2 linked regions of the Collimonas fungivorans genome follow. The protein of the gene in region 1 interacts with the protein of each later gene in a pairwise test. Links are inferred from orthologs where the notes say so. Each region holds a gene or a part of one and is shown in the gene's direction. Other genes may lie near its edges. The genes, in order: ligA and leuS.

What was found.
Region 2: the proteins of ligA (region 1) and leuS interact in binary tests that used the Escherichia coli proteins (3 or more experiments, as listed by UniProt). The link is inferred for Collimonas fungivorans from one-to-one orthologs.

What each region holds. Positions count from the first base shown.
Region 1 is NZ_CP013232.1:1,738,533-1,746,714, forward strand. Bases 2,876-5,768 are described here. They hold ligA (NAD-dependent DNA ligase LigA), read left to right. Parts: upstream 2,876-3,227; coding sequence 3,228-5,309; downstream 5,310-5,768. Other genes in these bases: CFter6_RS07475 (cell division protein ZipA C-terminal FtsZ-binding domain-containing protein), read left to right, coding at 2,876-3,225; galU (UTP--glucose-1-phosphate uridylyltransferase GalU), read left to right, coding at 5,296-5,768. Also shown: chromosome segregation protein SMC, read left to right, coding at 1-1,752; more of CFter6_RS07475, read left to right, coding at 2,113-2,875; more of galU, read left to right, coding at 5,769-6,171; def (peptide deformylase), read left to right, coding at 6,191-6,727; CFter6_RS07495 (cation:proton antiporter), read left to right, coding at 6,903-8,182. UniProt on the Escherichia coli protein: DNA ligase that catalyzes the formation of phosphodiester linkages between 5'-phosphoryl and 3'-hydroxyl groups in double-stranded DNA using NAD as a coenzyme and as the energy source for the reaction.
Region 2 is NZ_CP013232.1:4,955,356-4,963,830, forward strand. What follows is about bases 3,265-6,450. They hold leuS (leucine--tRNA ligase), read left to right. Parts: upstream 3,265-3,604; coding sequence 3,605-6,250; downstream 6,251-6,450. Other genes in these bases: CFter6_RS21670 (DUF535 family protein), read left to right, coding at 3,265-3,310; CFter6_RS21680 (LPS-assembly lipoprotein LptE), read left to right, coding at 6,342-6,450. Outside these bases: CFter6_RS21660 (outer membrane protein assembly factor BamE), read left to right, coding at 44-622; dapB (4-hydroxy-tetrahydrodipicolinate reductase), read left to right, coding at 676-1,482; more of CFter6_RS21670, read left to right, coding at 1,781-3,264; more of CFter6_RS21680, read left to right, coding at 6,451-6,914; holA (DNA polymerase III subunit delta), read left to right, coding at 6,929-7,945; CFter6_RS21690 (glutamate-5-semialdehyde dehydrogenase), read left to right, coding at 7,954-8,475.

The sequences.
Region 1 (8,182 bases):
AGCCTGTTGCAGCTGAACGATCCGGGGCTGCGGGTCTTGATGCAAGACTGGCTGCACAATTTCTACGTCGCCGACGATACCGTGACAGCTTTTGCCGAGCGCAACAAACTGCCGCTGGGCGCCAGTTTCGTCACCCGCCAGGGCCACGTGATCAGCAGGACCGGCGTACGTTTTTATGCTTCCGATTCGGAGCAGGACGGCATGCTGGCGCGCCAGCAGGAAATCGAAAACATCACCAAGCAGTTGCGCGCGCAGCAGATGCTGGCCGACGAAGCACGGTCGCGTTCGGTGCGCGCCGAAGCAGCGCTGTCGCAAGCGACCCAGCGCCTGCAGGAAATGCGCCTGCGCCATACCGGCCTGACCCAGGCGGTGCATGGCTTGCAGATCGATGTCATGAAATTGTCCGAGTTGCAGGAGCGCTTCAACCAGCGCAGCTCGCAGATTGCTGCCGACCTGGCCGAAATCGCCGCGCAGGAAAGCGAGCAGCAGCAGGTCAAGATGGAATCGGAAGCCAAGTTCGAACAGCTCGACATGGAACTGGCTGAGCTGCAGGAAAAGCACGAAGACGGACAAACCGATTTCCTGGGCAAGGAACAGCAGCTCAACGATGCGCGCCAGCGTTTGCGCGAAATGGAACGCGCTGCGCAAGAAGCGGAATTTGCCGAAAAATCCCATCGCAACAAGATCGAAGAACTCAAGCGCAGCATCGCGACCGCGCTGGAGCAGGCGGCACAGCTGTTCGCCAACATGCAGCAGGGCCATCTGGAGCTGGAAAGCCTGGACGACCAGGCGGCGCAAGCCGGCCTGCAAGACTTGCTGGACAAGCGCAGCGAACAAGAGCGTGCGCTGGCCGATACCCGCCACGAGCTGGACCAGGTATCGCAGAACTTGCGCCAGCATGAAGAAACACGCTTGCAAGCCGAGCGCAGCCTGCAGCCGCAGCGTGACCGCATCATGGAATTGCAGCTGAAAGAGCAGGCCGCGCGCCTCAACCAGGAACAATACGTGCAGCAGCTGCTCGAAGCGCAGGCTGACGAAGCCGCCCTGAGCGAGAAGCTGACAACGGAAATGCGGCCATCGTACCTGCAGGGTGAAGTTACGCGCCTGACCAATGCCATCGCCGGCCTGGGCGCGGTCAACCTGGCGGCGCTGGATGAGCTGGCGCAGGCGTCCGAGCGCAAGAATTTCCTGGATGCGCAAAATGCTGACCTGACCGAAGCGATCAATACGCTGCAAGATGCAATCCACAAGATCGACAAGGAAACCCGCGACCTGCTGCAAGATACCTTCGACAAGGTCAACCACCACTTTGCCGAGCTGTTCCCGATCCTGTTCGGCGGCGGCCAGGCCAAGCTGATCATGACCGGCGACGAAATCCTCGATTCCGGCGTGCAAGTCATGGCGCAGCCGCCGGGCAAGAAGAATGCAACGATCCACTTGCTGTCAGGCGGTGAAAAGGCGCTCACGGCGACCGCCCTGGTATTTTCGATGTTCCAGCTGAATCCGGCGCCGTTCTGCCTGCTGGACGAAGTGGATGCGCCGCTGGACGACGCCAATACCGAGCGTTTCTGCAATATGGTGAAGCGGATGTCGGCCAATACCCAGTTCCTGTTCATTTCGCATAACAAGATTGCGATGGAAATGGCGCAGCAGCTGATCGGGGTGACGATGCAGGAGCAGGGGGTGTCGCGGATCGTGGCGGTCGATATGGAAGCGGCACGCAGTTTCGCCAGCGACGCCGTCGCTGCTTAAGGGTAAAACAGGCAGCCCTGGCTGGCCCGGATGCCATGCTTGGCCAGCTTGACAACTTTTTTAGACCCCACTAAGCTGATTTTCTGGTCGTAATGCAATATATTGTAAGAAATTGTCTCAATATTTTTACGTTGGCGACATATACAGTAATACTTGTATTGTTTTTATAAAAAGAAATGGCTTTGCTTGGGGAGTGCTTTGGGTTTTAAATAAGAAATAAACATATACGCGGTCACTGACAACTATTTTAGAAGTGTTTTTTCCTCGGATTCAATCAATGACCAGTCCACGATTTCAATCGCGAATTCACAGCCCGTTGACCGTTTGCACGGCAGCGCCGGCTATTAAGGCATCAACAGAATGACAGATCTACAAGCAAGCCTGTTTATCATCGGAGGCGCGTTTCTTGTCGGCGTCATTTCCTATAACAAATGGCAGGAATACAAAGCCAAGAAGAGTGTCGAGCGGGCGTTTTCCGGATCGCACGACGATGTCCTGATGACTCCCGGCAAAGCTCCGGGCAAAGACAGCGGCGAAGCGCCGCCCCGTCACGAACCTAAGCTGTTCGAAAGCGAGCTGGATGCCGATGCGCTGCCGCGTGACGATCTGGAGCAGAGCGCCGAGCAGCAGGCAATAGAGCCGCAGCTCGGCAATCCTGCGCCGGCGCAGGCGGTGCGCAAGGATCTGCCGGTGGACGAACTGATCGATTGCGCCATTCCGCTGGTGCTGGAAGCCCCGGTGCGCGGCGACAAGGCGTTGCCGGCGCTGCAAAGCTTGCGCCACGTCGGCAACAAGCCTATCCATTTCATCGGCGAAGACGCCAACGGCGAATGGGAGCCGGTGGCGCACGGCGGCATTTACAGCACCCTGCTGGCCGGAGTGCAGCTCGCCAACCGCACCAATCCGCTCAACGAAATCGAGTATTCGGAACTGGTCAGCCGCTTGCGCCAGATCGCCGACGACCTGGGCGCCGAACCGGATCTGCCGGACATGTCGGAAGTGATGCATACCGCGCGCTCCTTGCATCAGTTCGTGATCGAACACGATGCCCAGCTGGGCGTGAATATCCAGTCCAATGGCGCGCCATGGGCCATCAGCACCTTGCTGGCGGCGCTGACCCGCCAGGGTTTCGATGTGCGGCCGGAAGGCCGCATGGTGATGTCGGACGGCGAGGGCGGCCTGCTGTTCTCTTTGTCCACCAATGCCAGTGCGGTCGCCGAAACCACCAGCCGCCTGACCTTGCTGCTCGACGTGCCGCGGGTGGCGCCTGACCGTGACGGTTACGGCGCGATGGTGGCTTGCGCACGTTCATTGGCGGCACGCCTCGGCGGTGTGCTGGTCGACGACAGCAACCAGCCCCTGGCTGATGTACAGCTGGCCGAGATCGCTGGCCAGGTCGATGCCTTTTACCGTGAAATGGATGCCGCTGAAATTCCAGCCGGCTCGATTCGGGCTTTGCGTCTATTCAGTTAATCATGTCCTCATTATCATCACAAGCAGGCGGCCCGGGAAATACTTCCGATGCCGCCGAATGGCGTTCGCGCGCCACCTGGCTGGCAGCTGAGCTGAACCGCCACAACCATTCTTATTACGTGCTCGACAATCCCTCGATTCCGGATGCTGAATACGATCAGCTGTTCCGTGAATTGCAGGCGCTGGAGCAGGCCCATCCGGAGCTCAATACGCCGGATTCGCCGACCCAGCGCGTAGGCGCCGCACCGTTGCCGCTGTTCGAGCAGGTGACGCACTCGATACCGATGCTGTCCCTGGGCAACGGGTTTGAAGACAACGACATCATCGAATTCGACCGCCGCGTCAGGGATGGCCTCGATACCCAGGCCGACAGCGACATCGAGTACGCTGCCGAGCTGAAGTTCGACGGCCTGGCCATCAACCTGCGCTACGAAGACGGCGTGCTGGTGCAAGCCGCCACCCGCGGCGACGGCACCACCGGCGAAAACGTCACCAGCAACATCCGCACCGTGCGTGCGATTCCGCTGAGGCTGCATGCCGAGCGTCCGCCCAAGGTGCTGGACGTGCGCGGCGAAGTGCTGATGTTCAAGGACGATTTCGCCAAGCTCAACGCCCGCCAGCGCGAAGCGGAGATGAAGGAATTCGCCAATCCGCGCAACGCCGCCGCCGGCAGTTTGCGCCAGCTCGATTCGCGCATCACGGCGCAGCGCACCTTGCGCTTTTTTGCCTACGGCATCGGCATGCTGGAAGGCGCCGACATGCCGCCGTCGCATTCGGCGCTGCTGGACTGGTACAGCCAGCTTGGGCTGCCTGTGTGCAAGGAGCGCGGCGTCGTCAAGGGCGCCAGCGGCCTGCTGGAGTTTTTCCGCGATATCGGCGGCAAGCGCCCGCAACTGCCCTATGAAATCGACGGCGTGGTGTACAAGGTGAACCGCCTGCTGCAGCAGCAGACCTTGGGATTCGTGTCGCGCGCGCCGCGCTTTGCGCTGGCGCATAAATTTCCGGCGGAAGAAGCCACTACCCAGGTGCTGGGCATCGAAGTGCAGATCGGCCGCACCGGGGCTGTCACTCCGGTGGCGCGGCTGGCGCCGGTGTTTGTCGGCGGCGTCACGGTGACTAACGCCACCCTGCACAATGAAGACGAAGTGCGGCGCAAGGATATCCATATCGGCGACACCGTGATCGTGCGCCGTGCCGGCGATGTGATTCCGGAAGTGGTTTCCTTTGTGCCGGAACTGCGGCCAGCGGATGCGCAGCCGTTTGTCATGCCGAGCGAGTGCCCGATCTGCGGCTCTGCCATCGTCAAGCTGGAGGACGAAGCCATCGCGCGTTGCTCAGGCGGCTGGGTCAAGTGCGCGGCGCAGCGCAAGGGCGGCTTGCAGCATTTTGCATCGCGCCGGGCGATGGATATCGAAGGCCTGGGCGACCAGCTGATCGAACAGCTGGTCGATCGCGACATCATTCACACTGCGGCCGACCTGTACAAGCTGGGCCTGGTGAAACTGGCGGCGCTGGACCGCATGGCCGACAAATCGGCGCAGAATGTCATGTCTGCGCTGGAAAAATCGAAGTCGACCACGCTGGGACGTTTCATTTATGCGCTCGGCATCCGCCATGTGGGCGAGGCAACGGCGAAAGAGCTGGCGACGCACTTCGGCAACATCGACGGTTTATTGCAGGCTTCCGAGGAACAGCTGCTGGAAGTTGCCGATATCGGCCCTGTGGTGGCACGATCATTGCTGGCTTTTTTTGCAGATCCGCTGAACCGGGAGCTGGTCGAACAGTTGCGGGCCGCCGGAATCCACTGGCCGGAGAACTTGCCGGCTGCCGGCGGGTCCAAGTTCTTGTTAGGCAAGACCTTCGTGCTGACCGGCAGCCTGCCGACCCTGACGCGCGATGCTGCCGCTGCCATGATTGAGGCGGCAGGCGGCAAAGTGACAGGTTCGGTTTCCAAGAAGACCAGCTATGTGGTCGCGGGCGCTGAGGCCGGCAGCAAACTGACTAAGGCGGAAGAACTGGACATCCCTATACTGGATGAGGACGGACTCCGCACTCTTTTAGAAAGCAATCATGACCAAGATTAGAAAAGCCGTATTTCCCGTCGCCGGCCTGGGCAGCCGTTTTTTACCTGCCACCAAGGCGCAGCCGAAAGAAATGCTGCCTATCGTCGACAAGCCCTTGATCCAGTATGCAGTGGAAGAAGCTGTCGCCGCCGGCATCACCGACATGGTGTTCATTACCGGCCGCAACAAGCGCGCGATCGAGGACCACTTCGACAAGGCCTACGAGCTGGAAACCGAACTGGAAGCGGCCGGCAAAGCGCGCTTGCTGGAGCTGGTGCAAAACGTCATTCCCAAGCACATCAATTGCATTTTCATTCGCCAATCGGAAATGCTGGGACTGGGACACGCAGTGCTGTGCGCGCGTCCGGTGGTCGGCGACGATCCTTTTGCGGTGCTGCTGGCCGACGATTTCATGGATGTGGCGGCCGGACAAAAACCTGTGCTGGCGCAGATGACCGATATCTTCGCCGCCGAAAAATCGAGCATGCTTGCAGTGCAAGACGTGCCGCGCGCCGATACCAAGCAGTACGGCATCGTCAGCATCGATGCTTACAAGACGGACCTGGAAAAGGTCAACAGCATCGTTGAAAAGCCGCAGCCCGACCAGGCGCCTTCCACCTTGGCGGTGGTTGGCCGCTATGTGCTGACCAACGGCATTTTCGATTGCCTGGAAGGCTTGGGCAAAGGCGCCGGCGGCGAGATCCAGCTGACCGACGGCATTGCCGCATTGATGAAAAAAGAACGCGTGCTGGCCTACCGCTACGCCGGCCAGCGTTATGATTGCGGCTCCAAGCTGGGTTATCTGCAAGCGACGCTGGCGATGGGCCTGAAACATCCGGAAACCGGCGCGGCGTTTGCCGAGTACCTGAAACAATTCAAATAATCCTACTGAAGATCGCGCCATGACCGTTCGTGAAATCCTGAAAATGGGCGATCCGCGCCTGCTGCGGCAAGCCGAGCCGGTCACTGCCTTTGGCACGTCGGAACTGGAGGCGCTGATCGCCGACATGTTCGATACCATGTATGCGGCCAACGGCGCCGGCCTGGCGGCGCCGCAGATCGGCGTCAACCTGCAGCTGGTGATCTTCGGTTTCAAGAACAACGTGCGTTATCCCGATGCGCCGGCGGTGCCGGAAACGGTGCTGATCAACCCGGTATTGCGGCCGCTTTCCGACGAAACCGAAGACGGCTGGGAAGGCTGCCTGTCGGTGCCCGGCCTGCGCGGCGTGGTGCCGCGCTGGACCAGCCTGCATTACGAAGGCTTCGACCAGACCGGCGCAGCCATCAGCCGCGACGTCGACGGTTTTCATGCACGTGTTGTGCAACATGAAACCGATCATCTGAATGGCATCCTGTATCCGATGCGTATCAAGGATTTCACCCGCTTCGGTTTTACCGAAGTGCTGTTCCCCGAGCTGGATCCCAGCCACGACGACTGATTTGCGGTTTTCCGGCGTTGGCCGGACTGCAATCCCTATTTCATTCGGCCGTTGAGAGGTTGAATGCCATGCCGGTTGTCGCCGGCAATATATAATTGCAAGAAAGCCAAGCATGGCGGCGCCTGCCGCTGCTGCTTGTGCGCCTCTTCAATCTGCTTACTTCGGAAACCCACCCATGCACCATGCGGTAGAAACGTTTATCCAGGATCTGGCCGTGATCATGCTGATTGCAGGCGTCGTGACAGTGCTGTTCAATCGTTTCAAGCAGCCGGTGGTGCTTGGCTACATCGTCGCCGGCGTCATCATCGGACCGCATACGCCGCCGTTTTCACTGATCACGGATGAGCGCACGATCCAGATCCTGGCGGAACTGGGCGTGATCTTCCTGCTGTTTTCGCTGGGCCTGGAATTCAGCCTGAAGAAACTCGGCAAGGTCGGCGCTACGGCTTTCGTGGCGGCCCTGGCGGAGATTACGCTGATGCTGTGGGTGGGTTACGAGATCGGGATCTATTTCGGCTGGAAGACGATGGACGCGGTATTCCTCGGCGCCATGCTGTCGGTATCGTCGACTACCATCATCGTCAAGGCGCTCAACGAACTGGGCATGAAGCGCGAGAAATTCGCCCAGCTGATTTTCGGCATCCTGATTGTCGAGGATGTGCTGGCGATCGGCATGATTGCCTTGCTGTCCGGGGTGGCGACCAGCGGTTCGGTGGATGCCGGCGACGCCGCGGTCACCATCGGCAAGCTGGTGCTGTTCATGATCGTGTCGCTGGTGGCCGGCATCCTGGTGGTGCCGCGCCTGCTCGATTATGTGGCCAGGTTCAAGAGCAAGGAAATGCTGCTGGTAACCGTGCTCGGCCTGTGTTTCGGCTTCTGCCTGCTGGTCATGAAAATGCAGTACAGCGTGGCGCTGGGCGCCTTCATCATTGGCGCGGTGATGGCCGAGTCGCGCCATCTGCATCAGATCGAACGTCTGATCGAACCGGTGCGCGACATGTTCAGCGCCATCTTTTTCGTCGCCATCGGGCTGCTGTTCAATCCCTCCATCCTGGCCCAGTACTGGCTGCCGATCGGCGTGATTACATTGGCCGTGGTGCTGGGCAAGGTGGTCAGCTGCGGCCTGGCGACTTTCCTTTCGGGCCACGACGGCCGCACCTCGATGCGGGTCGGCATGGGGCTGTCGCAGATCGGCGAGTTTTCATTCATCATCGCGGCGCTTGGCGTCAGCCTGAAAGTCACCAGCGATTTCCTGTATCCGACCGTGGTGGCCGTTTCCGCCGTCACTACCTTGCTGACACCCTACCTGATCAAGCTGGCCGATCCGCTCTCGACCCGCCTGGCGCAGGCCATGCCGCAGAAGCTGGCGTCGGTGTTCGGCATGTATTCAACCTGGCTGGACAGCCTGCAGCCGCAAGGCGACCGTGCCGAACTGTCGCGCATCATCCGCCGCAT
Region 2 (8,475 bases), 3.2 Mb from region 1 along the record:
CATATAGCGTTTTAGCACAGTTGCTCAATCAATTGAGATCCTTATGCGAATGTTGCTCTCCCCTGTCCGTACCTCCGCCCGCATCGTCCCTTTAGCCGTTGCAGTTGTCTTCATGGCCGCCCTGGCCGGCTGCGCGTCAAAAAATCCCCCGGCCGGCCAACCCGTCGCCGGCACAGATCCGGCAGCGGCTCCTGTCGCCACTGATACCAGCGGCGTGCAAACCATCAAGCATCGCCGCTTTCTGGGCATTTTTTCCCCGTACCGGATAGATATCCAGCAGGGAAACTTTGTCTCGAAAGAAATGTTGGCACAAGTTAAAGAAGGCATGACTCGCGAGCAGGTGCGGTTTGCACTGGGCACGCCGCTGCTGACCGACTTGTTCCATGACGATCGCTGGGACTACGTGTTCCGCCTGCAAAAGGGTAATGGCGAAGTCACCACCAGCCGGGTCAGCGTTTTCTTCAACGGCAACCTGCTGGCACGCGTCGACGGCGGCAACCTGCCTACTGAGAACGATTATCTGGACCGGATTTCAGGCGGCGCTTCGGAAGCCAAGAAGAGCGTCAAGAATGTCGAAATCGCACCATCTGTGCCTAGCGCGCCTGGCCCTTCCAAGAACTGATTGACAAATTGTCCAGATCGCTGTCTGGGCGACCCCGCAGAGATAATTAGATAATGACTCAGATGAAAATAGCCGTTGCCGGCGCCTCCGGGCGCATGGGGCGCATGCTGGTTGAGGCGATTCAAAACGCCGACGACGCCCTGCTGGCCGGTGCGCTGGACGTGCCGGGCGCGCCTGAACTGGGAACCGACGCTGCCGCGTTCCTGGGCAAGCCTGCCGATGTCCTGATTGAAGCCGATCTGGCCAAGGGCTTGGCGCAAGCGGCTTACCTGATCGATTTCACCCGTCCGGAAGGCACGCTGAAACACCTCGACTATTGCGCCGCCCACGGCATCAAGATGATCATCGGCACCACCGGTTTCGACGAAGCCGGCAAGGCAGCAATCGCGGCGGCGGCAAAAAAGACCGCCATCGTGTTCGCCTCGAACATGAGCGTCGGCGTCAATGTCACGCTGAAACTGCTGGAAATGGCGGCCAAGAGTTTTTCCCACGGCTACGACATTGAAATCATCGAAGCCCATCACCGCCACAAGGTCGATGCCCCCTCCGGCACCGCGCTGATGATGGGTGAAGTCGTGGCCGATGCGCTCGGGCGCAAGCTGGACGACGTCGCGGTCTACGGCCGCGAAGGCATCACGGGAGAGCGCGATCCGTCCTCGATCGGTTTTGCAGCCATCCGCGGCGGCGATATCGTCGGCGACCATACGGTGTTGTTTGCCGGCATCGGCGAGCGTGTGGAAATCACGCACAAATCCTCCAGCCGCGTCACTTACGCGCAGGGCAGCTTGCGCGCGGCCCGTTTCCTGCGCGACAAGAGCAGCGGCCTGTACGACATGCAGGATGTGCTGGGCCTGCGCTGAAGCGCCGGCAAAAAACCCTCGCAATAAAGTAATTTCCCCCGCCCGGCGGCCTTCCGGCCTTGCCGGGCCTGTCTTTTTCTTGCCATCGCTCCCTTTGTAGCTTCTCAGCGCTAGTCCAGGCGCCATCAATTTCCTCTTGGCAATCCAATAATTTCATCAAACTGCGTCGGCTTGCAAGTTTGCATGTAACATTCTATTTTTATTTGTATCTTTATGTTTCTCAAAGTAACGAAACAGATACATAGATGTTTACATGTTTTTTTATTATTTTTTGCTAGACTTCTGATCGCCCAAGCATATGACGCTGTCCTCTTACAATCACCTTTTGTGGTCGGCGGGCCCTCCGGGCTTTATCGGGATTCCATTCCTGCTGGCGCTGGCGATCGCCGAATGGGGCGTGTACCTGGTGCCGACCAGCCTGGTCGGCCTGTGGATCAGCGGCAGCAAGGCTAGCCGCCTGCTTTCCCTCAAGGCAATCGTTACAACTGTTGCTGCGGTATTGGCCAGCAAACTTATCCCCCTGTTTTGGGACGCCCTGGCGCCAACCGCATGGACCGATCACCTGCACCGGGCCAAAAACGCGCATTGCATTTCGCCCAGCGTCACGATTGCCGTCATCCTGGCCACCGGCCTGACGCTATGGACAGCCAGGACCATCAAGATCAAATGGCTGGGCGTATTGCTGGTGATACTGTCGCTGGCCGTCAGCTGGGCCAAGATATTCCTGGGCGTGCATTATCCGCTGGACATTTTTGTCGCCGGCCTGGTCTCCCTGGCGATGATGCTGGCCATGAACACCAGATACGGCAAGGCTATCAGCCGCGGCGCCATCCGGCTGCTCCACGGCCGCCTGCAAAACCTGGCGTTGCTATCGGAAATATCCCATCTTTTTTACCTGCGCCCAGCCCTCGCCCGAACCGGCAGCAGCGGTCCGCGCATTACCCTGCACACTTGCCTGAGGCACTCGCCGCGCGGCTTGTCGTATTTTGCCAAGCAGTTCAAGCTGAGTCTCCGCACCGTGCTGCATTACCGCCAGACGCAGCGCTGGCTGGCCTACTGGAATGCAACGCCGATGCACGCCAAGCTGGCGCAAGCCACGCCCAGGCTGCTGCAGAAAATCTACCGCCCCTATCAGTCGCTGCGCTTGCACAGCCAGGACCGGATGAATATCCTGGTCAGCCACTACGATTTCATCTTCCGGCAAGGCCTCGCCCCCTTGGTCCTGCGCGCGGCGCAAGCACCGCTGCTGCTGGGCAGCTTCAGCGGCAAATCCGGAACCACTTATGAAATCCGGCTATCGTCGATTGCCACCCTGGACCGTGAGGGCGAGCTGGCGCTGGACCTGTGCAGCGACCAGCAGCGCCTGTTCTCGGTGGCCTTCACTTTTTACGGTAACGAAATGGTCCCCTGCGTCGGCGTCGGCTGTCTGCAGGGCCCGCGCGGCAGCGACGCCCAGGAACGGGTGCGCAGTGCTACCCGCGACATGTTCGGCCTGCGGCCGAAGGGCCTGATGGTGCGGCTGGTGCGGGAAATCGGCCGGACCTACGGCTGCAAGAAGCTGATCCTGGTGGGCAACCAGAACCGGGTCCTGTTCCATCAGATCCGCACTGGCAAGGTGCTTGCGGACTATGATGATTTCTGGCAAGAAATAGGGGCGATTCGCCGCCCGGACGGCGAGTACCAACTCTGCTGCGAGGCAATTCCCGTCCCGAATCTGCAGGAAATCCCCTCGCACAAGCGCTCAGAAGCGCGCAAACGCATTGAACTGACCGAACGCGCAGTCCAGGCCGCGCTGAACGGCTTCGCCGGCAGCTTCCACGAAGCCTGAAACAAGACGGCTTTCGGGCCTGCCGGCCGGCATTGCCCAACTCAAGACGCGACTCCCCGCTCCCTAACGCCTCCTTTGCGCTAAAGCGGCATCCGAACCAGTATAATCACCGGTTCGGATGCCATGAATATTGGCTCAGCAAGTTTCCATTCCGATTTGCAACCCGATGTGCAACGACCAAGATCGTCGAATTCGTCCCGGCCGACGCATGACTTGCCGCCGACGATGCGGCGCCTTGTGTTTTTGTAAAGCGGAATAACATTCACCTTTTAGCTCTAGTCTTCAGCTCCAGCCATGCAAGAAAAATACAGCCCTACCGAAGTCGAAAAATCAGCACAAGACCATTGGCATTCCATCGACGCCTACAAGACCGTCGAACACGCCAAGGACCGGCACGGCCAAGAGAAGAAGAAATTCTATGCCTGCTCGATGCTGCCTTATCCTTCGGGCAAGCTGCACATGGGCCATGTGCGCAACTACACCATCAACGACGTGATGTACCGTTATTTGCGGATGAACGGCTACAACGTGCTGATGCCGATGGGCTGGGATGCATTCGGCATGCCGGCGGAAAACGCCGCTATGGCCAATAACGTGCCGCCGGCGCAATGGACCTATGCCAACATCGCCCACATGAAGAAGCAGATGGAAGCGATGGGGCTGGCGATCGACTGGTCGCGCGAAATGACCGCCTGCACGCCGGAATACTACAAATGGAACCAGTGGATGTTCCTCAAGATGCTGGAGCAAGGCATCATCTACAAAAAAACCGGCACCGTGAATTGGGACCCGGTCGACCAGACCGTGCTGGCCAACGAGCAGGTGGTCGACGGCCGCGGCTGGCGCTCGGGCGCGCTGATCGAAAAGCGCGAAATCCCGATGTACTACGCCAAGATCACCGACTACGCCGAAGAACTGCTGGAGCATGTCGAAACCAAGCTGCCGGGCTGGCCGGAGCGCGTGCGCCTGATGCAGGCCAACTGGATCGGCAAGTCGACCGGCGTGCGCTTTGCTTTCCCGCACAAGATCGAAGAAGACGGCAAGGTGATCCAGGACGGCAAGCTGTGGGTCTTCACCACCCGCGCCGACACCATCAAGGGCGTGACCTTCTGCGCCGTGGCGCCGGAACACGCGCTGGCCACTTTCGCCGCCAAGAGCAGTCCGGAACTGGCCGAATTCATCGCCGAATGCAAAAAGGGCAGCGTCATCGAAGCCGACATGGCGACGATGGAAAAGAAAGGCATGCCGACCGGCCTGTGCGTATCGCATCCATTGACCGGCCAGCTGATCGAAGTATGGGTCGGCAACTATGTCCTGATCACCTACGGCGACGGCGCCGTGATGGGTGTGCCGGCGCACGACGAACGCGACTTCGCCTTCGCCCAGAAATACGTGCTGCCGATCCGTCCGGTGATCGCCATCGAAGGCAAGACCTATTCCGAGGAAAGCTGGCACGACTGGTATGGCGACAAGGAAAACGGCGTCTGCGTCGATTCCGGCAAATACGATGGCATGCACTACCAGGAAGCGGTCGATGCGGTCGCTGCCGACCTGGCCGCGCATGGCCTGGGCGAAAAGAAAATCACCTACCGCCTGCGCGACTGGGGCATCTCGCGCCAGCGCTACTGGGGCACGCCTATCCCGATCATCCACTGCGGCGAGTGCGGCGACGTGCCGGTGCCGGAAAAAGACTTGCCGGTGATCTTGCCGGAAGACTGCGTGCCCGACGGCAGCGGCAATCCGCTCAACAAACATGAAAAATTCCTGCACGTCGACTGCCCGCAATGCGGCAAGCCGGCACGGCGTGAAACCGACACCATGGACACCTTCGTCGACTCGTCCTGGTATTACATGCGCTATTGCTCGCCAAACAGCAACGACGCCATGGTCGATTCGCGCAACGATTACTGGATGCCGATGGACCAGTATATCGGCGGTATCGAACACGCCGTGCTGCATCTGCTGTACGCCCGCTTCTGGACCAAGGTCATGCGCGATTTCGGCCTGATCAAGTTCGACGAACCGTTCTCCAACCTGCTGACGCAAGGCATGGTGCTCAATGAAACCTATTTCCGCGAAGACGCCAGCGGCAAGAAAACCTGGCACAACCCGGAAGACGTCGACCTGACCTTCGACGACAAGGGACGGCCGCTGACCGCCATCCTGAAAACCGATGGCAAGCCGGTGGAAATCGGCGGCACCGAAAAGATGTCGAAGTCGAAAAACAACGGCATCGATCCGCAAGCCCAGATCGACCAGTACGGCGCCGATACCGCGCGCCTGTTCACCATGTTTGCCTCGCCGCCGGAACAGACCCTGGAATGGTCCGGCACCGGAGTGGAAGGCGCCAACCGCTTTCTGCGCCGGGTCTGGGCCTTCAGTTATGCCCGCGCCGGCAGCATCGCGCCCGCCGCTGCTGCCGATTTCTCCGGCCTGAACGATGTACAGAAAACCTTGCGCCGCGAAGTGCACAAGATCCTGCAGCAAGCAGATCATGATCTCAAGCGCATCCAGTACAACACCGTGGTGTCGGCCTGCATGAAAATGCTGAACACGCTGGAAGCCGCCAAGCTCGACCAGTCGCCGGCCAGCAATGCGGTCCTGACCGAAGGCCTGTCGATTTTCCTGCGCGTGCTCAATCCGGTGGCGCCGCACATCACCCACGCGCTGTGGCAGGAGCTCGGCTTTGCCGCCGTCCATGGCGACATCCTCGACGCCAGCTGGCCGCAGGTGGACGGCAAGGCGCTGGAGCAGAGCGAAATCGAAATGATGATCCAAGTCAACGGCAAGCTGCGCGGCAGCATCACCGTCGCCAAGGACGCCGACAAGGCCAGCATCGAAGCAGCGGCGCTGGCCAACGAGAGCGTCCAGAAATACCTGGAAGGCGCGCCGAAGAAGATCATCGTGGTGCCAGGAAAACTGGTCAATATCGTCGCCTGAATATCGTCACCTAACTGCAGGCCGGACTGCCCGTCCGGCCTTGAACCTTGAAACAAGGAATGCCCGAATGTTGAATAGAACGCCTCTCGGAATGCCCGCCGCTTCCCGCACCTGGCTGCTGATACTGGCCATGATGACGCTGCTGTCCGCCTGCGGCTTCCAGCTGCGCGGCTCGGCCAATCTGCCGTTCAAGTCGCTGTACATGACCTTCGGCGCCAACTCGCCGCTGGGAATCGAGCTCAAGCGCAACATCCTCGCCAGCGGCAATACCCAGGTGCTGACTTCAGCCGAAGGCGCCGAGGCAACCCTGGAAGTGCTGGCCGAGACGCGTGAAAAAGTAGTCCTGACTACCAACAGTTCAGGCCGCGCCAGCGAATACATGCTGTATTACCGGCTGACTTTCCGCGTCACCGACGCCCAAAAGAAAGAGCTGCTGCCAGCCACCCAGATCACGCTGAAACGCGACATCAGCTACAACTCGTCGCAAGAACTGTCCAAGGCCGCAGAAGAAGTGCTGCTGTACCGCGACATGCAAAGCGACATGGTGCAGCAGATCCTGCGCCGCCTGACTGCCATCAAGACCGCCCAGCCGACCCAGCCGGAGGCAGCGCCGGCAGCCGTCCCGGCGCCGGTCCCTGGTCCAGCTTCCGCGCCCGCCAAATAACCGGGGACCTGTACATGCAACTGCGGTTTGACGCGCTCGACGGCCATTTGGCGAAAACCCTGGCGCCCTTGTACGTAATCACCAGCGACGAGCATCTGCTGGCGCTGGAGGCATCCGACAAGATACGCAAGAGCGCACGCGGCAACGGCTGCAGCGAGCGCGACGTGCTGGTAGTCGACCGCAGCTTCAAATGGGGGGAGCTGCTGGCGGCCAACCAGTCGCAATCGCTGTTCGGCGACAAAAAGCTGATCGAGCTGCGCATCCCGACCGGCAAGCCGGGCAAGGATGGCGGCCAGGCTTTGCAAAGCTATACGGCGACGCTCAATCCGGACAACGTCACCATCATCAGCCTGCCCAAGCTTGACTGGGCCACCCAGAAAGCTGCCTGGGTCGCAACCCTGCAACAGAACGCGGTCTATATTGATATTCCTCTAGTGGAGCGGGCGCACCTGCCGAACTGGATCGGCGTCCGCCTGGCGGCCCAGCAACAGAGCGCGGATCGCCAGTCTCTGGATTTCATCGCCGACCGGGTCGAAGGCAACCTGCTAGCGGCGCACCAGGAAATCCAGAAGCTGGCCTTGCTGCACCCCCCCGGCAAACTGAGCTTCGAACAGTGCCACGATGCAGTGCTCAACGTCGCGCGCTATGATGTATTCAAGCTGAATGAAGCAATGCTGGTGGGCGATACCGCGCGCCTGGTGCGCATGATGGACGGACTGAAAGGTGAAGGCGAAGCGCTGCCGCTGGTGCTGTGGGCGGTTTCCGAGGAAATCCGCACCTTGCTGAAATTGAAATCCGCGGCTGCCCAGGGCCGTCCGATACCGGCGCTGCTGAAGGAATACCGCATCTGGGGACCGCGCGAAAGGCTGATGGAACCGGCGCTGCGGCGCCTGAGCCTGGCGACATTGGAAGCGGCTTTGAAAGATGCGGCGCAAGTCGACAAGATGGTAAAAGGCTTGCGTGCCAAAGCCTTTTCCGGCGATGCCTGGGACGCTTTGCTGCAGTTGGGTCTAAAAGTCGCACATACTTGATAGAGCATATGGATATCCAACAATACATGACCGAAGTCGGACAACGCGCACGCGCCGCATCGCGCGCCATGGCGCGTGCCGACACTGCCGTCAAGAACCGCGCGCTGAGCCTGATCGCCGCCGCCATCCGGCGCGACGCAGACCTGCTGCGCGCGGCCAACCAGGTCGATCTCGAAACAGCGCGCGCCAACGGCCTGGCGCCGGCCATGCTGGACCGCCTGACGCTGTCTGAGCAAGCCATCGCCACCATGATCGCCGGACTCGAACAGATTGTCGCCCTGCCCGATCCGATCGGCGAAATATCGAACATGAAATACCGTCCTACCGGCATCCAGGTCGGCCAGATGCGGGTGCCGCTGGGCGTGATCGGCATCATTTACGAAGCCCGGCCCAATGTCACGGTGGATGCAGCAGGCCTGTGCATCAAGAGCGGCAACGCCACCATCTTGCGCGGCGGCTCGGAAGCGCACCATTGCAACCAGGCGCTGGCCAGGCTGGTGCAAGAAGGCCTGGCCGGCGCCGGCCTGCCG